DNA from 2 places in the Rhizobium bangladeshense genome. Region 2 is predicted to be linked to the other one. Evidence: riboswitches for the same ligand, from Rfam matches in the RefSeq annotation. Region 2 holds a riboswitch; the other holds the start of a gene.
What was found. A riboswitch is a leader RNA that binds a small molecule or an ion and turns the genes downstream of it on or off. The one in region 2 is predicted to bind S-adenosylmethionine.
Positions count from the first base shown of each region.

Region 1: it holds a riboswitch for S-adenosylmethionine, as region 2 does, so the genes downstream of both, metA (homoserine O-acetyltransferase MetA) here and J2J98_RS02535 (O-succinylhomoserine sulfhydrylase) in region 2, are expected to answer to the same signal.

Region 1 covers NZ_CP071612.1:4,256,074-4,267,578, reverse strand. Annotated here, with positions in the region: gene J2J98_RS20555 (lysine-2,3-aminomutase-like protein) at 1-692, opposite strand, end outside; partial or broken gene epmA (EF-P lysine aminoacylase EpmA) at 689-1,749, opposite strand; gene efp (elongation factor P) at 1,896-2,465, shown strand; gene J2J98_RS20540 (SIS domain-containing protein) at 2,525-3,253, opposite strand; gene nagA (N-acetylglucosamine-6-phosphate deacetylase) at 3,271-4,422, opposite strand; gene J2J98_RS20530 (SIS domain-containing protein) at 4,422-5,453, opposite strand; gene J2J98_RS20525 (GntR family transcriptional regulator) at 5,446-6,222, opposite strand; gene J2J98_RS20520 (aldose epimerase family protein) at 6,362-7,384, opposite strand; gene metA (homoserine O-acetyltransferase MetA) at 7,525-8,448, opposite strand; SAM riboswitch at 8,498-8,575, opposite strand; gene J2J98_RS20510 (ABC transporter ATP-binding protein/permease) at 8,731-10,605, shown strand; gene J2J98_RS20505 (ABC-F family ATP-binding cassette domain-containing protein) at 10,630-11,505, opposite strand, start outside.
Region 2 covers NZ_CP071612.1:516,633-528,137, reverse strand. Annotated here, with positions in the region: gene J2J98_RS02555 (methyl-accepting chemotaxis protein) at 1-1,915, shown strand, start outside; gene J2J98_RS02550 (hypothetical protein) at 2,050-2,328, shown strand; tRNA gene J2J98_RS02545 (tRNA-Gly) at 2,353-2,426, opposite strand; gene J2J98_RS02540 (2'-deoxycytidine 5'-triphosphate deaminase) at 2,487-3,581, opposite strand; SAM riboswitch at 3,654-3,732, shown strand; gene J2J98_RS02535 (O-succinylhomoserine sulfhydrylase) at 3,777-4,961, shown strand; gene apaG (Co2+/Mg2+ efflux protein ApaG) at 5,185-5,577, shown strand; gene J2J98_RS02525 (hypothetical protein) at 5,760-6,344, opposite strand; gene J2J98_RS02520 (Hsp33 family molecular chaperone) at 6,455-7,447, opposite strand; gene argF (ornithine carbamoyltransferase) at 7,538-8,452, opposite strand; gene J2J98_RS02510 (aspartate aminotransferase family protein) at 8,490-9,689, opposite strand; gene J2J98_RS02505 (GcrA family cell cycle regulator) at 10,110-10,643, shown strand; gene phoB (phosphate regulon transcriptional regulator PhoB) at 11,289-11,505, opposite strand, start outside.

The DNA.
Region 1 (11,505 bases), 630 kb from region 2:
TCGACGAGGCGCCCACAGGCCGCGCGCGCTTCCGTCGTCAGTTCCCTGACATGGTTGGCATGCAGCGCCAGATAGACGGTCTTGCCGCTCGCCTTCAGCGCGGCGATCAGCGCCGCATCGATCTTCTCGGGATCGACGACCGGAACGCGGGTGTGGAAGCGCACGATCTTCACATGCGCGATCGCGGCAAGCGCCTCCATGATGTCGCGGAGCCGGCGCGGCGAAAGCACCAGCGGATCGCCGCCGGTCAGGATGACCTCCCAGATCTCCGGGCGGCCGCCGATATAATCGAGAGCTGCCTGCATCGCCGCCGCATCGAGCGTGCCCAAACCCTGCGGCCCGACCATTTCGCGGCGGAAGCAGAAGCGGCAATAAACCGGGCAGACATGCACGGCCTTGAGCAACACGCGGTCGGGATAACGATGGACGATGCCTTCGACAGGGCTGTGGGCATGGTCGCCGATCGGATCGGCGCGTTCTTCGGGGGCGACGATAAGTTCGGCAGCGTCAGGCACGAACTGCCGCGCGATCGGATCATCAGGATCGGCGCTGTCAATCAGTCTGGTCATCGCGGGCGTCAAGGCGATGGCGTAACGAGCGGCTATTTCGTCAAGAATTGCGCGATCGCCAGCCGTGGCTAACCCCGCCTTTAGAAGATCGTCGACGCTCTTGACCGGTTTGAGGACGTTCATCGTCCATGCTCCGCAACCGGCGCCCAGAGCACCTGATCGATGCGCGACGCTCCAGTGGCCAACATCACCAAGCGGTCAAAGCCAAGCGCAATGCCGCTTGCTTCGGGTATCAGCGAAAGTGCCGCCAGGAAGTCTTCGTCGATTGGGTAGCTCTCGCCGTAGACACGGGCCTTTTCCGCCATCTCGATCTCGAACCGGCGCCGCTGCTCGTCGGCATTGGTAAGCTCGCCGAATCCGTTGGCGAGTTCGACGCCGCAGGCATAGAGCTCGAAACGTTCGGCAACTCTGGGGTCGCGTCTCGAGGGACGCGCAAGTGCGGCCTCGGAAATCGGATATTCGTCGAGAATGGTGATGCGGTCGAAGCCGAGATGCGGCTCGATCTTTTCGACCAGCACCCGGCTGAAAAGATCGGCCCAGCCGTCATCATCGGCAACACGCATGCCGATACGCTTGAGCTCGATTGCCAGATGTTCGCGATCGGTTGATCCGTCGGCGGCGACGGAGGCGAGGAGATCAATGCCGGCATGGCGTTCGAACGCTTCGGCGACGCTGAGCCGCTCCGGCCCGGCAAAGGGATCGCACTGCCCGCCGCGATAGGTCAGCTTGTCGGCCTTTACCGTTTCGGCCGCCAGCGCCAGGATCCGCACGCAATCCATCATCAGGCTCTCGTAGCTTTCGCCGGCCCTATACCATTCGAGCATGGTGAACTCGGGATGATGCAGCGGCCCGCGCTCGCGATTGCGATAGACATGGGCAAAGCAGGAAATGCGCTGCTCGCCCGCCGCAAGCAGCTTCTTGCAGGCGAATTCCGGCGAAGTGTGCAGGTAAAACGGCGCCGTCTGGCCGTCCGTCGTTACCGCTTCTGTCGCGAAGGCATGCAGATGCGCTTCGTTGCCGGGTGAGATCTGCAGTACCGCGGTATCGACCTCGATGAAATTCTCGCGCGCGAAAACCCCCGCAATGCCGCCTGGACCGCATTGCGCCCGATCAGGAACGGGCGGCGATCGGCATGCACGGACGGGGTCCACCAGGGAGACGCTTTGGCCGAAAAGTTCATTCCAAGCTTTCTTCGCCGGAGAAACCGGTATGGGGGTGGCTATTTCCCGGATTTTAGGTTAGTTGCGCCCCAAGAAAAACATCTGTGTCTTCGGGGCGTCTCGACAGTCCTCTACGACGCCGAAAGCCGAGTTACAAGGAAGTCTTATGGTCAAGGTCATCGCCTCTTCGGTCCGCAAGGGCAACGTTCTCGACGTGGACGGCAAGCTCTACGTCGTTCTCACCGCCCAGAACTTTCATCCGGGCAAGGGAACGCCGGTCACCCAGGTCGACATGCGCCGCATCGTCGATGGCGTGAAGGTTTCCGAACGCTGGCGCACCACTGAACAGGTCGAGCGCGCCTTCGTGGAAGACGTCAACTTCCAGTATCTCTATGAGGACGGCGAAGGCTTCCACTTCATGAATCCGGCAACCTACGACCAGGTGGTCGTCAGCCAGGAAACCATGGGTGACCAGAAGGCCTATCTCCAGGAAGGCATGACCTGCATCCTGTCGATCCACGAAGGTATCCCGCTGGCGCTCGAGCTGCCGCGCCACGTGACCCTCGAAATCACCGAGACCGAACCGGTCGTCAAAGGTCAGACGGCATCCTCTTCCTACAAGCCGGCTATGCTGTCCAACGGCATCCGCACCATGGTGCCGCCGCACATCGACGCCGGTACCCGTGTCGTCATCGCGACGGAAGACAACTCCTACGTCGAACGCGCCAAGGATTGATTTGTGATTTGACTGCATCACAAAGGCCGGTTCCGACCGGCCTTTTTTGTATCTGCTTGTCAGAGATGCGGGTTGCGCGACCGGTATTTCTTGACGAGCTTCTGGTTGATCTCGGCTGCGCCCGGCATATTGGCGCTGAGATAGACCGGCGCATCGCCGGATTTCGAAAGCTCCGAGGCGACTTCGGCAAAGATCGCGTTGATGACCGTCACCCCGACCGCCGTCGAGACAGGCCCAACCCGAAGCCCCATGCCTTCGAGCTCGACAACGGCGTCTCCCGGCGGCAGTCCGTTGTCCAGCACCACATCGGCGACTTCGGCAAGGCGCCGGCGGCCATTGGCGATCGCTGAGGAATAGGCAATCGACGTGATGGCGATCACCTTTGCGCCAATTTCGCGCGCATAGTCGGCGGCTTCGATCGGGGCGGCGTTCACGCCCGAATTGGAGGCGATGATGATGACATCGCCCGGCTGCATGCCGTAACGCTCCAGCATCGGCCGCACCAAGCCCTGTGTGCGCTCATAGACCGAGCTGATCACCGCCCCCTCGTGCAGCATGGCCGACCCGACGAGCACCGGCACGGTGAAGGCGAGCCCGCCGGCGCGATAGTGCACTTCTTCCGCCAGCATATGCGAATGGCCGGTACCGAAGACATAGACGCGTTTGTCGCCGCGGGCAGCATCGAGGATGACCGCCGCTGCTCTGGCCATCGGCTCGGCAAGCGTCTGCTTCAGCTCTTCAAGCCGGCCGATCAGATTGGAGAAATAGGCGTCCGTGATGTCAGTCATCCCACGTCTCCTTGATCTCAGGCGGCCTCGCCGGCAAGCCAGGTGGATGTAACAGTGAGGGCATCGGTCAGATGGACAAGATCGGCGCGCGCGCCCGGCGAGAGATGGCCGCGGTCGGCAAGCCTCAGGAAACGCGCGGGATAAAGGGTCGCCATGCGCAAAGCTTCGGCGAGCGTCAGATCGAGATAAGTGACGCCGTAGCGGATTGCCGAAATCATGTCGATGTCGGAGCCCGCGAGCGTCCCGTCGGAAAGCACGAGCTTCGAACAGAATCCCCCCCTTTCGCGCCGGACGGTGCGTCCATTCAGCGTGAACGAGTCCTGCTGCGAGCCGACAAGCGACATGGCATCGGTGACGAAGAACAGCTTGCCTTCGCCGCGCTTGGCGCGCAGGGCCGTGCGCAGTGCCTTCGGATCGACGTGATGGCCGTCGGCAATGATGCCGCACCAGGTCGCGGGATGATCAATGGCTGCGCCGACGAGCCCGGGAGCACGGTGCCCCATCTGGCTCATGGCGTTGAAGAGGTGGGTGACGCCACGCGCTCCGGCATCGAAACGCTCCTCCGCCGCCTCGCTCGAACAATCGGAATGACCAAGGCTGACGATGACGCCGGCTTCGGCAAGCTCGCGCACCTGGGCGACCGTCACTTGCTCGGCCGCAATCGTGACGAGCAGCGTGCCGATTGCCTCACGTAACCGAATAAATGCCTTGACGTCGCCATCCTCCACCGGCCGCATCAGCTCGGCCAGATGAGCACCTTTGCGGGCTGGCGCCAGATGCGGGCCTTCGAGATGCAGTCCGGCGACGCCGCGGTTTTCCTTGACAGCCTCCTTCGCCGCCTCGATGGCGGCATTGGTCGCCTCCGATGTATCGGTAATCAAGGTCGGCAACAGCGATGTCGTGCCATAGGGCCTGTGCCCGCCGGCGATAATAGCCATTGATGTCGCGGAAGGCTCGTCGTTCAGCATCCGGCCGCCGCCGCCATTGACCTGCGCATCAATGAAGCCGGCCGACAGGACGCCACCCTCAAGTTTAACCTTCTCGCCATCAGGCCGGTCATTTGCCGCGGCGATTCTTTCGACGCGGCCGTCGGCAACGATGAGCACCTTGTCGTCATGGAAGCGCTCACCGTCGAAGATGCGAGCGCCGACGAAGATCTTGCGCCCCATCAGACCGTCTCCGTCACTTTGAGCAGATTCGCTGGCCGGTCGGGGTCGAAGCCCTTGCGGCGCGTCACCGACTCGATCAGCCGGTAATAGACGAGCAGCGACACCAGCGGATCGATCAGGCCGTTGCCCGTCGTCGGCACACGCAGACTGATGCCGGAGAGCGGCTGCGTGGAGAAACCGACCGTGGTGGCGCCGAGCTTCTGCAGGCGCTCCAGCGCCTGGCCGTTATTGGCGAAGGCCGCGTCGTCAGGGGAGAAGGCGACGATCGGAAAGCCCGGCTGCACCAGGCGCATCGGGCCATGCATCAGTTCCGCCAGCGAAAAGGCCTCGGCATGCAGGCCGGATGTTTCCTTGGCCTTCAATGCTGCTTCGAGCGCGATCGCAAAGGCCGGGCCGCGGCCGGCCGTGTAGAGCGAGGTCGCATTGAACAGCACCTCCTCGGCCGCCGCCGTGTCGATCCCGGCGGTCGCCGAAAGCGCCTCCGGCAGCTTGCCGAGTGCCGTCTGCAGGTCGGACGCGTTACCGATTGCCGCCGTCACGCCGGAAAGCGCGGCGACGGAGGCGATGAAGGACTTCGTTGCCGCAACACTTCTTTCCGCGCCGGCATTGAGACCGAGGACGATGTCTGCCTGTTTCGCAAGCGGGCTATCGGTAACGTTGACGATGGCGATCGTCGCCGCGCCGCCCTTTTTGGCCGCCTCCTGCAGGGCGACGATATCGGGACTTGCACCCGACTGCGAGACGGTGAAATGCACACCGCCCTTCAGGTTGAGGGCGGCGCCATAGACGGACGCAATCGACGGGCCGACCGATGCGACCGGCACACCGCAGGTGATCTCGAAGAGATATTTGAAGAAGGTGGCGGCATGGTCCGAGGAGCCGCGCGCCGCCGTCGTCACCACGCTCGGGCGGGAGGACGAAAACAGCCTGGCGATTTCGGCAAAGACCGGCTTTTCCTTTTCGAGAAGCATGGCCACCACCTCCGGTGACTGGCCGGCTTCCTGCAGCATCAGCGACTGGTTCTCACTCATGGTCATCTCCAATTCTCAATTCGGCGACGAAATCATAGGCATCGCCGCGATAATGCGAGCGGGTGTATTCGACGACACGCTGGTCTTCCAGCCGCGAGACACGTTCGATCAGGAGCGCCGGCGCTCCTGTTTTGACGTTCAGCATTGCAGCGTAGGACGCATCCAGTGTGACGGCGGTCAGACGCTGCAGCGCGCGCACCGGCCGATGGCCGTTTGCCGCCAGCGCATCGTAAAGCGATCCCTCGCCGCCGGCGTTCTCCCCGAGAAATTTGACCGGCACCACGGCGCGCTCGATCGCCAGCGGCAGCCCGTCGGCGAGGCGCAGCCGGTCGAGCCTCAGCACCGGCTCGTCGCCGCCGAGGCCAAGCAGGAAGGATTCTTCCGGCGACGGCGTGTTGACCTCCTGCGACAATATTCGTGCGGCCGGCAGACGCCCGCGCGAGCGCATGTCGGCGGAGAAGGAGGAAAGCCGCCAGAGCGACTGTTCCATGCGCTCCACCTTGCCCGATACGAAGGTACCGCTTCCATGGCGCGATTCCAGCGCGCCCGCCGCCATCAGGTCGCGATAGGCGGTGCGTACGGTGACGCGGCCGAGCTTGAGAGCCTCCGCAAGGTCGCGCTCGCCCGGCAGCGCCGCGCCGGGCTTCAGCAATCCTTCCTGAATGAGACTGGTCAGCGCCTGAGCCAGCCGCTTGTAGAGCGGGCCGGCCAGAGCGTCGTCGCGCAGGCCGCGTCTGCTCAGTTCCGCTATCAGACTGGTTCTATTCATGGGTTGGCAATAGAACCTATATAGAACCAATGAGCAAGGGTAAATCGAAGGTGGAGATGAAAAAACCCTCCCCGGTCCGCCGGAGAGGGTTCACAACGATCTAATTTGACAGCCGCGCGTCCGTGGACGCCCGCCTCTTTCAGCTCTTGGTGAAGATATAATCCGTCTCCTGGCGCAGCACCTCGCCCGGACGCAGCACCGCATTCGGGAAGCCCTCGTGGTTGATCGCATCCGGCCAGACCTGGGTCTCCAGGCAGAAGCCGGCGAACGGGCCGTATTTACGCCCGTCGAGGCCGGGAGCCCCTGTGTTGAGCTTAAAGCCGGCATAGAACTGCACGCCCGGCTCGGTGCTGCGCACTTCCAGCGACACGCCGGAATAGAGGCTGCGGGCGAGCGCGACGGTCCGCTTGGCGGTGCGTTCGCGGGACAGGCAGAAATTATGGTCGTACAACACCTGTTCGCTGCCGACGAAACGTTTCATCGGGGCCATCTCGCGGAAATCGAATTCGGTTCCGTCGACGGGCCGGATCTCGCCGGTCGGCACCTGCTTCTCGTCGGTCGGCAGATAGTGATCGGCGGCGATCATGATGTCGTGGCCCAGCGCATCCTCGCGTCCGTCGAGATTGAAATAAGCGTGCTGGCAGACATTGGCGAGCGTCGGCCGATCGCTGGTCGATTCGTAGGTGATCGACAGTTCCCCATTGCCATGCACCCGGAATGTCGCCTGGATGGTGCAATTGCCGGGATAGCCGGCGCGGCCGTCAGGATCGACGATCTTCATTATCAGGCGGTCGACTTCATGCTCGACGATCGTCCAGTTGCGCTTGGCGATATTGTCGCTGCCACCATGCAGATGCGTGACGCCGTTTTCGTTTTGCTCGAGCTGGTAGTCCTTGCCATCGAGCGTGAACCTGCCGCCGCCGACGCGGTTGGCGCAGCGGCCGGGTGTCGCGCCGAAATAGGCCGAATAGAGGGGGTAGCTGTCGAAATCCTCAAAGCCGAGCTGCAGCGGCGCGTCATGGCCCGCAAGGCGCAGATCCTGGATAACCGCACCCCAGGTGATGATTCTGGCCGTCAGCCCTCCGCCCTTAATCTCTGCGCGGTAGACGGTTTCACCCGCCTTCGTCTGCCCGAAAACTTCTCGCTCCAACTTCTCCGACATAATCGACATCCGTTCCGTTCTTTTCCTGGGGGTAGGTCGGGAACCTGCCTTCATTTGCTCCAAACCGCAACCGGTACGACCAGAAAGAAATGCGGCAGCGGCAATGCTGCGGGCCTTGATGTGAAATGCGGCCAGCACGCTCAGAGATCCATACCAATCTCTTCGAGATCGTAGGGTGTCGTCTGATAGATCTCGTTGATCCAATTGCCGAAAAGCAGATGCGCATGGCTGCGCCAGCGGTTCTGCGGCGCAAGCGATGGGTCATTATGCGGGAAGTAGTTGTGCGGCATCTTGATCGGCACGCCGGCATCCACATCGCGAAAATACTCGTCGGAAAGCGAGGTGGAGTCATATTCGACGTGGTTGAACATGTAGAGCCGACGGCCCCTCTTCTCGTGCACGAGGCATACGCCCATCTCGCTGGACTCCATCAGGATTTCCAGGCTTTCGGATTTTTCGATATCTTCGCGGCGTACCTCGGTCCATCGGGACACCGGCACCTCGAAGTTGTCGGAAAAGCCGTTCAGATAGATGGAGGAAGGTTTGAGGTTCCGGTGGCGGTAGACCCCGAAGGCCTTTTCCTTCAGCTCGTATTTCGGAACGCCGTGGAAGTGATAGATCGCCGCCATAGCGCCCCAGCAGACGTTCATCGTCGAATGGACGTTGGTCTCCGTCCAATTGAAGATCTCCTGCATCTCTCCCCAATAGGTAACGTCCTCATAGGGCAGAAGCTCGATTGGCGCCCCGGTGATGATGAAACCGTCGAACTTGCGCTGCTTTACCTCTTCCCAGGTCTGGTAGAAGGCGAGCAGGTGATCTTCGGACGTGTTCTTCGCCTTGTGCCCGCCGATGCGGATGAGCGACAGCTCCACCTGCAGCGGCGAAGCGCCGACGAGGCGGGCCATCTGCAGTTCTGTCTTGATCTTGTTGGGCATCAGGTTGAGCAGGCCGATCTGCAACGGTCTTATATCCTGACGGATCGCCATCGTCTCGGTCATCACCCGCACACCTTCCTGAACCAGGGTTTCGAAGGCGGGCAGAGTATCGGGGATCTTGATGGGCATTGAGGTCACTCGATCAAAAATAAAAAACCGGCGGCGACAAAAAATCGCTACCGGTCCGCACGCGGCCCTTTAGCGACTTTTTTAACGTGGCTGCAAGCCGGCCGGCCAAATCACCACGGAGTGCCTTAATTAGTCCCAGTTGAGCCGCGAATCAACTGCCGAATGCATGCGAGAGCGGCCCGCGCAAGCATCATCACAGTTTAATGACTGATAGAATCTGTTGATAGACCGCTAACGCCACCATGTTAATAATGTCAGCATGGGCGTTGTTGGAAAAGCATGATGGCAGATAAGATCGAGGGGAGGCCGAGCGCCAGGAGGCAAGACAGGGTTGGTTACGATTTCAGCCTGACATATCGCCTCGGAGTAATGTTCTCGGCATTCTGGAATTCTGAAGTGCGTGGCAAGGTGCTGTTTTTGGCCACCGTGCTGATCCTCGTCATCCTGGCGACGGCCTATGGCCAGGTCATCCTCAACGAGTGGAACGCCCCCTTCTACGATTCGCTCGAGCGCCGGGATCTCGGCGAATTCTTCCACCAACTCGAAATCTTCGCGATGATCGCCGGCACGCTGCTGCTGCTCAACGTGCTGCAGGCCTGGCTGAACCAGATGACGGCGCTCTATATGCGTGAGGGCCTGTCGCGCGATCTCGTCGACCAATGGCTGAAGCGCAAGCGGGCGCTGCGGCTCGCCTCCAGCGGCCTGATCGGCGTCAACCCGGACCAGCGCCTGCACGAGGATTCCCGCAATCTTGCTGAAAGCACGACTGGCCTGGTCCTCGGCCTCTTACAGTCGACCATTCTTCTGGTGAGCTTCATCGGCGTGCTTTGGGAGCTGTCGAGCGGCTTCGTCTTCCGCATCAGCGGCCACAGTTTTTCCATTCCGGGCTATATGGTTTGGGCAGCGATTTTCTATGCCGCTTCCGCCTCAGTGCTGAGCCAGGTCGTCGGCCGCAAGCTGGTCAAGCTCAATGCCGACCGGTTCTCGAAAGAGGCCGAACTCCGTTTCACGCTGATGCATGCCAATGAGAACATGCCGGCCATCACCGTCGCGCGGGGCGAAGAGAACGAGCGCCGGCGCATCAACACCGACATCAGTTCGGTGCTGCGGGTCGTCAGGCGACTTGCCATGGCCAACACCAACCTCACCTGGGTTTCGGCCGGCTACGGCTGGCTGGTGATCGTCATCCCGATCATCGTTGCAGCCCCGGCATATTTCTCCGGCGGCCTCACCCTCGGCCAGCTGATGATGTCGGTCGGCGCCTTCAACCAGGTCAATACGGCGCTGCGCTGGTATGTCGCCAATTTCGGCCCGATCGCCGAATGGCGTGCCACGCTGATGCGCGTTACCGACTTCCGCCAGGCATTGCTCGATATGGACGAGGACTTCGATCTGAAGGGCAGCATTGCCTATGAGAACACCGCATCCGACACGCTGACGATGAAGGATGTAGTGATCAATGCCAAGATCGGCGAAGACATCGAGGAATGCGGCGGTTTTCGCCTGCGCGAAACCGATGTCGTGATCAAGGCCGGCGAGAAAATCATGATCAACGGCGATCATAGCGTCAACCGAAAGCTGCTGTTCCAGGCCATGGCCGGGCTCTGGCCGTGCGGCAGCGGCACGATGGGCTTGCCGCCGGTCGACGACATGCTGTTCGTTCCGCAGATCGCCTATGTTCCCGGCGGCACGCTGCGCGAGGCGCTGGCCTTCCCCGAAAGTCCCGATGCCTATGAGAAGGCCGCCGTCGAGGCGGCCCTCGAAAAGGCCGGCCTGCACTCTCTCGTCGCACGGCTGGATACCCGCGCCCGCTGGGACAAGCTGCTCGACGGCGACGAACAGAAGGCGATCGGTTTCGCCCGCCTGCTGCTGGTACGCCCGCGCTGGATCATCTTCGACGAAGTGCTTGAGGGCATGGAGCCGGAATGGCAGGAGACGATGTGCCGAGTGCTGGCTTCGATGCCCGAAACCGGCATGATCTATATCGGCCGCTCTGAAACCTATCTGGAGGCGCTGCAGCCGCGCGTGCTGCATCTGCAGGCGCTGCCTTCGAGGTCCGAGGAGCCGCAGCAGCAGGCCGCCAGGACCGGCGCCAGCGCCAGCGCCGGCGCTTCAGAGCGCCGCGTCGTCCGGCTGGACCCTGCCCGCACCGATTGACGCGAGCGGCTGAGTGCGAAAATCTCAGCCTTCCAGCTCTTCCCGCAGCATTTCGAGCTCCAGCCACTCCTCTTCCATCTTGGTCAGGCTGGCGCGCAGCTTTTCCATCTCGCTTGCAAGCCGGTTGAAGGCAGCGGGGTCGCGCGTGAAGAGATTGGCATCGGCCATGACAAGTTCGCGCTTGGCGATCTCGGCTTCGGCTTTGGCGATCTCCTTCGGCAGATTGTCAAGCGCGAATTTCTGCTTGAAGGAGAGCTTACTCTTCGAGCCTCCGCCGGAAGCTGCTGTCTCCTGCGTCTTCGGCTTCTCCGCCGCCTTCTCGGCCTTCCTGCGCTCTTCGAGCGCGCCTTTGCGCTGTGCCAGCATATCCGTGTAGCCGCCGGCATATTCGATCCATCGACCGTCGGGCGCATCCGGCACGGCGGGCGCGATCGTCGAGGTCACGGTGCGGTCGAGGAAGTCGCGATCGTGGCTGACGAGGATGACGGTGCCGGGAAAACCGGCGACAATTTCCTGCAAGAGATCGAGCGTCTCGATGTCGAGATCGTTGGTGGGTTCGTCGAGGATCAGGAGATTTGCCGGGCGGGCGAGGATGCGCGCCAGCATCAGCCGGGCGCGCTCGCCGCCGGAGAGGCTTTTGATCGGCGTACGCGCCTGTTCCGGCTGGAACAGGAATTCCTTCATGTAGCCGGTGACATGGCGCTGCTCGCCGTTGACGAGCAGGTTTTCGCCGCGCCCCTCCGTCAGGTAGTTCGCGAGCGTATCCTCGGGGTCGAGGTCCTCTCGCTTCTGGTCGAGGGTGGCGATCTCCAGATTGGTGCCGAGCTTAATGGTGCCGCTGTCCGGCGAAAGCTGGCCGGTCAGCATCCTCAGGAGTGTCGTCTTGCCGGCGCCGTTCGG
Region 2 (11,505 bases):
GTTCCGCCGGGCGGACGCCGCCTATAGCGTCTTTATCGATCATGAGGCACAGGCCTCGATGCTGAGCGCGCGCGCCAGCGCCTCTGTCGTAGCTTCGGTGCTGCAGGTCACGTTGGTTGCCGAAATGCAGCCCGACACGCCGACGTACCAGACAGCGCTTGCCACCCCGAGCAAGCTGCCGCAGGCTCGCGACCGGATGAGACAGGCCCTCGCACTCCTTCCGAGCCGCAAGGCGGCGATCGACGAAATTCAGGCGGGCATCGATGAAATCGAAGCCCTGGCCAATAAGATCATCGAGCAGAGCAAGGGCGAGGATCGGGCCGGCGCACTCGCCAATGTTGCGCTGATCAATGCCAGGCTCGATGCGCTGACGCCGAAGATGATCGCCAACAATGATGCGATGATGGCGATGCTCAACGACGGCGGCGACGCGCTTTCGGCGTCCGTCAGCGGCCGGATCACCTTCTGTTTCGTCCTGATCGGCATTGCCGTTCTCGCCGCGATCGGCTTCTCCGTTGCCGTGGCGCAAAAAGGCATCGCCGGCCCGATGACGAAGCTCAGCCTGCGCATGAAGCGGCTTGCCGAAGGCGACACCGATAGCGATATCAGCGGTCTCGATCGCCGCGACGAAGTCGGCCAGATGGCAAAGGCGGTTTCGATCTTCCGCGACAATGCGATCGAGCGTCGTCAAATCGAGGCGCGCGCCGATGCGGACCGCAGTGTCAGCGAGCGCGAGCGACGCGAACGCGAGGCGCAGAAAGCTCGCGAGGCGGCCGAGCTCGAACGCGCCGTCGCAGCCCTTGGCGACGGCCTGCGCCGCCTTGCCGCCGGCGATCTCGCCTCATCCATCGGCGAGCCCTTCGTCGCCCATCTCGATGCGTTGCGCCAGGATTTCAACCACTCGCTCGAGAAGCTCAACGAGACCATGCAGGCGGTCGGCGCCAATGCGCGGGCCATCGGCGCCGGCGCCAACGAGATCCGTTCTTCCGCAGATGAGCTTTCCCGGCGAACGGAACAGCAGTCGGCCTCCGTCGAAGAAACCGCAGCGGCGCTGGAAGAGATTACCACGACGGTGCGCGACGCGGCCAAGCGCGCCGCGGAGGCGAGCCAGCTCGTCACCCGCACACGCCTCGGCGCCGAAAAATCCGGCGAGATCGTCCGCAAGGCCGTATCCGCCATGCAGGAGATCGAAAGGTCCTCCGGCGAAATTTCCAATATCATCGGCGTCATCGACGATATTGCCTTCCAGACCAACCTGCTGGCCTTGAATGCCGGTGTGGAAGCCGCGCGCGCCGGCGAGGCCGGCAAAGGTTTTGCGGTCGTAGCCCAGGAAGTGCGCGAACTCGCCCAGCGCTCGGCCAATGCCGCCAAGGAGATCAAGTCGCTGATCACCAATTCCGGCTCGCATGTGCAAACCGGCGTCACGCTGGTCGGCGAGACCGGCAAGGCGCTCGATGCGATCGTCACCGAGGTGCAGGAGATCAACCAGCACGTCCACGCGATCGCCGAAGCCTCCCGGGAGCAGTCGATCGGGCTGCAGGAGATCAACACCGCCGTCAACACCATGGACCAGGGCACGCAGCAGAATGCGGCGATGGTCGAGCAATCCACCGCCGCCAGCCACAGCCTCGCCAGCGAAGCGGCAGCGCTCAACACGCTGCTCGGCCAATTCCGGCTGACCGGCACAGGCGGTTTTGCCGCCGCTGCACCGATCGCGTCCGTCCGGCCGCCGGCCGCGGCACCTCGCGCGGCAGCGCGCCCGGCAGTCAGGGCAGCCCCGATCCGCATCGCCAAGGAAGGAACGGTGCGCCCCGCCGCCTCCCCGGCCCGCGCGCTCGGTCAACAGCTCGTCAGCGCCTTCGGCCCCAACAGCAGCACGCCGATAAGCAAGGATGGCGACTGGACGGAATTCTGAGCCGGTTGAAAGTATCGCGCGACGTTCCAGGCGCCACTTCCCGAAGGAGTGATGGCCGAGGCGCCGTTTCATCTGCTGCGCCTGTTCCGATCGGGAGTAAGATCGCGGCGTTCGGCGCACCGGAAGGGATAGACATGAAACCGGCAATCATCGGCCTCATCGGCACTCTTGTTCTCGCGGGATGCAACACCGTCAGCTACAGTGGACCGGGTCTTGAACCGATCCCGGGCAGCATCACCTATAATGGCCAGCCGCGCAGCAAGCTCACCAAATCCCCGCCCGGCTCCAGCTTCCCGCATAATTTCATCGACCAGTATGGCCGGGAGGTGGAGGAAACCTACATCATCCAGCCCGACCGGAGCCTGATCATCGCGCATCGGCAATACAAACCGATACGGTTTTTCGGGGATTAGGTTTTAATCGCATCACTGGGAAATTGGAGCGGGTGAAGGGAATCGAACCCTCGTATTCAGCTTGGGAAGCTGCTGCTCTACCATTGAGCTACACCCGCGATGCGCTGAGATTTCCAACAGATGGGGGCCGCTGTCAAGTCGCGACCCTCCGGCAGGCGTCAGATGCGGAAGTGCTTCGAGAGCTTGAGGCCCTGGGCCTGGTAGTTGGAGCCGAGACCGGAGCCGTAGAGGCTGGTGGGTTTTTCCTGCATGTGCTCGTAGACGAGGCGGCCGACGATCTGGCCGTCTTCGAGGATGAAGGGCACTTCGTGGCTGCGCACTTCCAGGACGGCGCGGCTGCCGCGACCGCCGGCCGGCGCGTGGCCGAAGCCCGGATCGAAGAAGCCGGCATAATGGACGCGGAATTCGCCGACCAGCGGATCGAAGGGGGTCATCTCGGCGGCATAATCCGGCGGCACATGCACGGCCTCACGCGAGACGAGGATATAGAATTCGTCGGGATCGAGGATCAGTTCGTTGCGACCGCGGCTGTAAAGCGGCTCCCAGAAATCGAAGATGTCGTGCTGGTCCTTTTCGTCGACATCGACGACGGCGGTGTGGTGTTTGCCGCGATAGCCGATCAGGCCGTCCTTGTCGCCGGAGAGATCGATCGAAAGCGCGATGCCGCCGCCGGAGACGTTCGGCTGCTTGCTAGCGACGAGCGTCTCGCTTTCATGCAGCTTCAGAAGTTCCGGCTCCCCGAGCACGGACTGGCCGACGCGGAATCGGATCTGCGAGAGGCGCGAGCCGCGGCGCACGACGATCGGGAAGGTGCGCGGGCTGATTTCCAGATAGAGCGGCCCGGAATAACCTGACGGTATCTTGTCGAATTCCTGGGCGTAGTCGGTGATGACGCGGGTGAAGATGTCGAGCCTTCCGGTCGAGCTCTTCGGATTCGCCGAGGCCGACATGTCGGCCGGCAGCGCCAGGCTCTCCATCAATGGCACGATATAGACACAGCCGGTTTCGAGCACCGCGCCCTGGGAAAGGTCGATCACGTGCAGGCTCAGCCGGTCGAGCTTGTCCGACACCAGATGCGAGGGGCCGGGCATGAACGAGGCGCGCACTCGAAAGGCCTTTGCGCCCAAGCGAAGGTCGAGGCTTGCCGGCTGGATCTGATCGCGGTCCAGCTCCCGCTCGGAGATAAGACGCCCCGTTTCAAACAGCGCCGAAATCGCGCGGTCCGCCAGAATTCCAGTGTCGCGAGCCATCATGCCCCATCCATCTTTTGCGCCGACAAAACCAAACTCGGGGAATTGACGCAAGCAGCTAACAGCAGTATTGCAGAATTATCCCGTGGTGATTTGGCCGGTCGGCTTGCAGCCACGTTAAACAAGTGGCTAAAAAGACCGGGTTATGAAACCGGTCTGCTTTTGCGGCCGGTTTTTTTGTTATGTGAAGGTGATGGCATGAGCAAGACCTGGCGCCCGGCAACCCAACTCGTCCATGGCGGCACGCTGCGTTCGCAATATGGCGAAACGTCCGAGGCAATCTATCTCACGCAGGGTTTCGTCTATGAGACGTCGGAAGCGGCCGAAGCCCGCTTCAAGGGCGAAACGGACGGCTTCATCTACGCCCGCTACGGCAGCCCGACCAACGACATGTTCGAAAAGCGCATGTGCGCATTGGAAGGCGCCGAAGACGCCCGCGCCACCGCTTCCGGCATGGCGGCCGTCACCGCCGCCGTCCTCTGCCAGGTCAAGGCGGGCGACCATATCGTCGCCGCCCGCGCTCTGTTCGGCTCCTGCCGCTGGGTGGTGGAAACGCTGGCACCGAAATACGGGATCGAATGCACGCTGGTCGACGGCCGCGATCTCGCCAACTGGGAGAAGGCCATCCGGCCGAACACCAAGGTGTTCTTCCTGGAAAGCCCGACCAACCCGACGCTCGAGGTGATCGACATATCAGGCGTCGCCAGACTCGCCAATCAGATCGGCGCCAAGGTGGTGGTCGACAACGTCTTCGCAACGCCGCTCTTCCAAAAGCCGCTCGAACTCGGCGCCCATATCGTCGTCTATTCCGCCACCAAGCATATCGACGGCCAGGGCCGGTGCCTGGGCGGCGTGGTGCTCGCCGACAAGGCGTGGATCGACGAGAACCTGCACGACTACTTCCGCCACACAGGCCCGGCCATGTCGCCATTCAATGCCTGGACACTTCTGAAGGGCATCGAGACGCTGCCGCTGCGGGTGAAACAGCAGACTGAGAATGCAGCAAGGATCGCCGACTTCCTGGCCGACCAAAACAAGATTGCCAAGGTGATCTATCCCGGGCGCGAGGATCACCCGCAGGCCGACATCATCGCCAGTCAGATGACCGGCGGCTCGACGCTTGTTGCCTTCGAGCTGAAAGGCGGCAAGGAAGCTGCCTTCGCCCTGCAGAATGCGCTCGAGATCATCAAGATTTCCAACAATCTCGGCGACAGCAAGAGCCTGATCACCCATCCGGCGACGACGACGCACAAGAACCTGACGGAAGAAGCGCGTGCCGAACTCGGCATTTCTCCGGGCACAGTGCGCCTTTCGGCCGGCATCGAGGACACGGAAGACCTGATCGAGGATTTCGCGCGGGCACTCGCCAAGGTCTCGGGCTGACCGACGACAATGGCGGCCGGGCTTCATGCAAATCCGGCCGCCCATCTGCGGGAACAAGTTCACCCGCGCCGGCGTTGCGAAGTAAAATTAACGCTGGCAATTAGGCTTAACGATCGAAAACCATTCGATCATGAGCATTTGACCGCTGATCAACGTTCCGTTTCTTGACGGGCAGGCCCTTCTTATAAGATACGGGTAACATATCTTGACTAAGGTGCAAGGCATGTATCGCGCCCTCACAAGAGATATCGAAGTCGTGGTCGAACCGTTCTATCTGGAGGAGCAATCCGATCCGGAAGACGATCGCTATGTCTGGGGTTACCGGATTGTTATCAGCAACAATTCCGGCGTCGCTGTCCGCCTGGTCAACCGCTACTGGAACATCACCGACCAGAACGGACAGGTGGACGAGGTGACCGGTCCGGGGGTCGTCGGCGAACAGCCGCGGCTCAGCCCGGGCGACACCTATGAATATTCTTCCGGCTGCCCGCTCGACACGCCGTCAGGGCTGATGTTCGGCCATTACCAGATGGAAACGGATGAAGGCGAGCTGTTCGACGTCGACATCCCCGCCTTCTCGCTGGATTCGCCGGGTCTGCTACGCGTGCTTAATTGAACGCGTAGCGTAGAAAATGCTACTCATCACTGCAAAGTAGCAGAACGTTCTGGTGGACGTGCGACCCAGATTGCGGAGCCTTGCCCCTTCATCCGCGTGCCGGCGCCGACCAATACCTGGGGGATGCAAGATCGATCTGGTCGCACAGCCGTGGATCCCAGGCTTGCCCAATTATCAATCTACTAAAGATCGAAAGGATCCGAGGCCTGAGTACCTGGCTTTGCTTCGAACGGATCTTTAGATTGCGGCGGTGCTGGCTGTTTTGCGACCGCATCGTTTACCGCCTTTTGGCAGGCGAGCAACTCATCCGCTGCCCTGGCGGAATCTTTCAGACCGAGGGCTACAATCTGCTTTCCTCTAAAGCTGGCGCGGAAACTCAGTTTACCCGCAAACTCCGCAATCAAGTCAGGATCCTTGGAATCAATCCATAATGATTTGAAGCCAGGGAGATCCAGACCTGTCGCATCAGCCGTCCATTTATACTCGCCTAACGAGAGTTCGAGGGGATAGCGCTTCCCTTTCTCCAGGGATTTCCAGTTTGGATTTCCGAGCATGATGTAAAAAGGGTTGTCCTTTTTCCGGAGATTGAAACCAAGACGAAAAATGGTGTCGTCATCAAAGGAAGTCAGAACAAAACAGCCATTGTCTAAGGTCGGATCGACAGCCACGCTCCAATCGCCGATCTCTTTCCATTGGTTTGTCTCGTCAGCCAAGCCAATTCGTGGCATCGCAGCCGTTAATGCGAGTACGAAATATAAAAAGCGCATAAGGCCCACCCCAAAGTACCAGTTGGGGAATAGGTGCACAGTAACTACCGAAAGTCGAGCCACGGTGCCGCTGCAATGCCATTTTTTTCGCGCGCTGCGCGCGACCGATGTTATTCCGCCGGCTGAAGCTCGGCCGCCTGGAAGCGATAGGTGGTCGAGCAGAATTCGCAGGTCACGGCGATTTCGCCATTTTCCTGGCTGGCCTCGATCTCCTCGGCGGTGAAGCCCTTCAGCACGTTACCGATCTTTTCCCGCGAACAGCTGCAGCGGTCGAAGACGGCGCGCGGTTCGTAGACGCGCACGCCGCGCTCGTGGAACAGGCGGAACAAGAGCCGTTCTGTGCCGACCTGCGGATCCGTCAACTCATCGGCGTCGATGGTCTCGACAAGCGAACGCGCTTCGACCCAGGCGTCGTCCTCGCCATGGGGGCGGTCGCCGTTGTCGCCGTCACCGCCGTGGAGATCGGGGTGGCGCATGCGCTCCGGCGCCTCCGGCAGGAACTGGGCGACGAGACCGCCGGCGCGCCAGCGATGGCGCGGCTTGCCGGCGTCGTCACGGTCCAAGAGTTCGGCCGCAGCCAGGCGCACGCGCGTCGGGATCTGCTCCGACTGGCGGAAATAGACACCGGCAATCTCTTCGAGCGAGGTGCCATCGAGCGCGACGATGCCCTGATAGGGTTGAGCGAACTTGCCTTGATCGATGGTGAAGGCGAGCACGCCCTTGCCGAGCAACTGCTCCGGCTCGGTCTCGCCTGATGCGACGGCCTTGTCGAGCAGCGACCGGTCAAAACGGGCATAAGCACGGACGTTGTCAGGCGTCGAGAAATCGGCGACGAGGAGATCGACCGGGCCGTCGCCCTTGGTCTGCACAGTGAACTTGCCGTCGAACTTCAGCGAGGTGCCGAGCAGCACCGTCAGCACGACCACTTCGGCAAGCAGCCGGGCGACGGGCGCGGGATAGTGATGGCGCTCGAGAATGGCATCGAGCATGGGCCCGAGCTGGACGGCGCGACCGCGCACATCCAGACCCTCCACCTGAAAGGGGACGACATGATCATCGCCGGCGAAATCGAACTGGCCGAGGGCGGCTGCAGCTTCTGCCATGGCATTCACTCCTAGTTCTCAAGCAAAGGGTCAGCGTGCCCTTCGCTCGCGCGGCCGCAAGTCCGTGACTTACAGGCTTCCGATTATGGTTCAGATCGCGCCCAGGCACCAAGCAAGAATCGACTTCTGCGCATGAAGACGGTTTTCCGCCTCATCGAAGACCACGGATTGCGGGCCGTCGATCACCTCGTCCGTCACTTCCTCACCGCGATGAGCGGGCAGGCAATGCATGAACAATGCATCATTGCCGGCCTTGGCCATCAAGGCCGCATTGACCTGATAAGGCTGGAAGACGTTGTGACCCCGGGCCCGATGTTCCTGATTCATGGAGACCCAGGTATCGGTCACCACGCAATCGGCGCCGGCGACCGCACGGTCGGCATCATGGCAGAGCATGATTTCGGCGCCCTCATTGCGGGCCCAGTTCAGATAGTGATCCTTGGGCTCCGAACCAAGGGGCACGGCCATGTTCATGCGGTAGCCGAAGCGCGCGGCGCCTTCGACCAGCGAATGCAGCACATTGTTGCCGTCGCCGGTCCAGGCGATGGTCTTGCCCTTGATCGGGCCGCGGTGCTCCTCGTAGGTCATGATATCGGCCATGATCTGGCAAGGATGGGTATCATCCGTCAGCGCATTGATGACAGGCACGGTCGCGTGCTCGGCAAGCTCCAGCAGGCGCGAATGCTCGGTCGTGCGGATCATGATTGCATCGACATAACGCGACAGCACCTTGGCGGTGTCCCCGATCGTCTCGGCGCGGCCGAGCTGCATTTCGGTGCCCGAAAGGAAGAGTGTTTCGCCGCCGAGCTGACGCATGCCGACGTCGAAGGAGACGCGGGTGCGCGTCGACGGTTTCTCGAAGATCATCGCCAGCATCTTGCCGGCGAGCGGCTTGTCGTCTTTGCCGGCCTTGAAGGCCTGCTTGCGGGCGAGCGCGTCGTTCATGATGGTTCTGAGGTCGGCTGATGTGACCGCCGAAAGATCTAGGAAATGTTTGGGAGCCATGTTCTTACCTGTCGTGCGCCCGAAGGCGGCGATCCTTTCAAGCCGTCTTCTTGACCTTGGAGGCGCGGATGCTCTCGGCGGCGCGCTCGAGGCGCGCGAGCCCTTCGCGGGCTTCCTCGGCAGTGACGACGAGCGGAGGAAGAAGGCGGATGACGTTGTCGCCCGCCGGCACGCCGAGCAGGTGCGCGGCGCGGATCGCCTGCAGCAGTTCGGCGGAGGAAACCGCAGCCTTGACGCCGAGCAGAAGCCCCTCGCCTCTGATATCCTCGATCACGTCGGGATAACGATCCTTGAGCGAGGCAAGCCCCTGACGGAAGACGAGCGCCACGTCGCGCACATGCTCAAGGAAACCATCCGCGAGAATGATATCGAGCACGGCGCTGCCAACGGCCATGGCAAGCGGATTGCCGCCATAGGTCGAACCATGCGTGCCGGCCTTCATTCCGGAAGCGGCCTCCGCGGTGGCAAGGCAGGCTCCGAGCGGGAAACCGCCGCCGATGCCCTTGGCAACGGCCATGATGTCGGGTGTGATGCCGGACCATTCATGGGCGAAGAGCTTGCCGGTGCGGCCGACGCCCGTCTGCACCTCGTCGAGGATCAACAGCAGGCCCTTTTCGTCGCAGATCTGGCGAAGCGCCTTCATGAACTCGTTGGTTGCAGGACGCACACCGCCCTCGCCCTGCACCGGTTCGATCAGGATTGCTGCCGTCGCATCGGTAACGGCGGCGCGGACGGCATCGATGTCGCCAAAGGGCACCTGATCGAAACCCGGCGCCTTAGGGCCGAAGCCTTCGAGATATTTCTCCTGGCCGCCGGCGGCGATCGTCGCGAGCGTGCGGCCGTGGAAGGCGCCTTCGAAGGTGATGATATGGAAGCGCTCGGGGTGGCCCTTGGAGAACTGATAGCGGCGCGCCGTCTTGACGGCGCATTCGAGCGCCTCCGCGCCCGAATTGGTGAAGAACACCTTGTCGGCAAAGGTTGCGTCGGTCAGGCGCTTGGCGAGGCGCTCCTGGCCGGGGATCTCATAGATATTGGAGAGGTGCCAGACCTTATCGGCCTGCTCCTTCAGCGCTGCGACAACGTGCGGATTGCTGTGGCCGACCGATGTCACGGCGACGCCGGCGCCGAAATCGAGATAACGCTCGCCGCCTTCGGTGATCAGCCATACGCCCTCGCCTCGCTCGAACCGCAGCGGGGCGCGAGAATAGGTGTCATAAAGCGGCGCGGCTTCAGCCATGGCGCGGGTCTCCCAATGTTGTCATGCCCGGACTCCGGCTAAAGACACCAAGCCCGACAAATTAAAAATGCCGCCTTTCGGCGGCAAGCGGTACTATTTCCTTTTCGCGCTGCAATGTCAACAAAACTGCGGCCTTAGCGCATGCAGCAAGCTAGTACAGGGGCGTTTCCGGCCTTCAACAGGCATTATTGCAGAAATGACACGCGGAGGCAGCAAGTTGGGGAAAACTTGAAATTCGATTCATCCGGATTCCCGCGACTCTTGTCACGGAGTCAGCCTCACACTAGGTTAAAGTTCAATTACTAGACTGCATGCGGCGGAACTAGTCACCAAAATTGATCAGGCGTTTCTTGTTTCGGAGGCTTCCGGGACAACGGTGAGGGATTCTGCCATCACCAACGCAAAAGGTGGAGACAGGGCATGAACTGGACAGACGAGCGGGTCGAGAAACTCAAGAAGCTTTGGTCGGAAGGACTGAGTGCCAGCCAGATCGCGGCGCAGCTTGGCGGGGTCAGCCGAAATGCCGTCATCGGCAAGGTGCACCGGCTGAGCCTTCCCGGCCGTGCCAAGGCCGGCGGCACAGCCACAGCGGCGCGCACGCCGAAGCGCCAGACTTCAGCGCCGCGTGCGCCGAACTACGCCTCCCGGATCACCACCCGCACCGTTACCCGCCAGCAGGGCGCAACGATGCTGAAGGAAGAGATCGAGGTCGATGCGGTCGAGGAGATGGAATATGTGCCGGCCGGCAACGTAGTCGTGCCGATTTCCCGCCGCCTTGGCCTGACGGAGCTGACTGAACGCACCTGCAAGTGGCCGGTCGGCGATCCGCTGAAGGAAGACTTCCATTTCTGCGGCTGCGAGTCCCCGGACAACTCACCCTATTGCGGCTATCATCAGAAGCTTGCCTACCAGCCGGTCAACGAACGGCGCCGGGCGGCTGCACGGGCAAGTTGAGCGGGCTGCATCCACGGACAAAAAAACGGGCCGAGTGGCCCGTTTTTTATGATCGGAGTGGGGAAGCGACCTTTGTGTTTGGCAGCAAAGCCGACCACACTTTCCGTCATCCCAGGGCTTGACCCTGGGATCCGCAACCAAGCACACCACTTCAATTGTTTCCCTGCAGTTCGATGCTATCGCGCTTCTCACAGTGCCAGCCGCATGGATCCCAGGGTCAAGCCCTGGGATGACGGAGGGGAGATGGTGCCTGGACAGGTTGGCTCTGCAGGCGCGATGGAGAGGTGGCGCCGAGACGCACAGCCCTCGCAGGCGCGATGAATTTGCGGCAAAAGCGCCGCTTCACAAGCTGCATCAGCGGGCGTTAGGCTAGAACGCCAACCCACACTCCGTCATCTCAGGGCTTGACCCTGGGATCCACAACAGGCACTCGGCTTCGATAACTTCCCTGCAGCTGAATGCCATCGTTCCTCCCGCAGCGCCAGCCGCATGGATCCCAGGGTCAAGCCCTGGGATGACGGAGGAGAGGTGGTGCCTGGATGACCGAGGTGAGGCCGTGCTGGCTCATACCCAGCGCCGGTGCGATGAAGGGCCTGGGAACCGCTGCACGGGCGGGAGCGCCGGCCACATGCACTCTCCTCAACCTCAGGCCTCCATCGAGTAACCGGCGCCGCGGACGGTGCGGATGACGTCCTGCATGTTGGAGAAATTCAGCGCCTTGCGCAGGCGGCCGACATGGACGTCGACGGTGCGTTCGTCGACATAGATGTCGTGGCCCCAGACGCCGTCGAGCAGCTGCGAGCGGGAAAAGACCCGGCCTGGCGACGACATCAGGAATTCCAGCAGGCGGAATTCGGTCGGT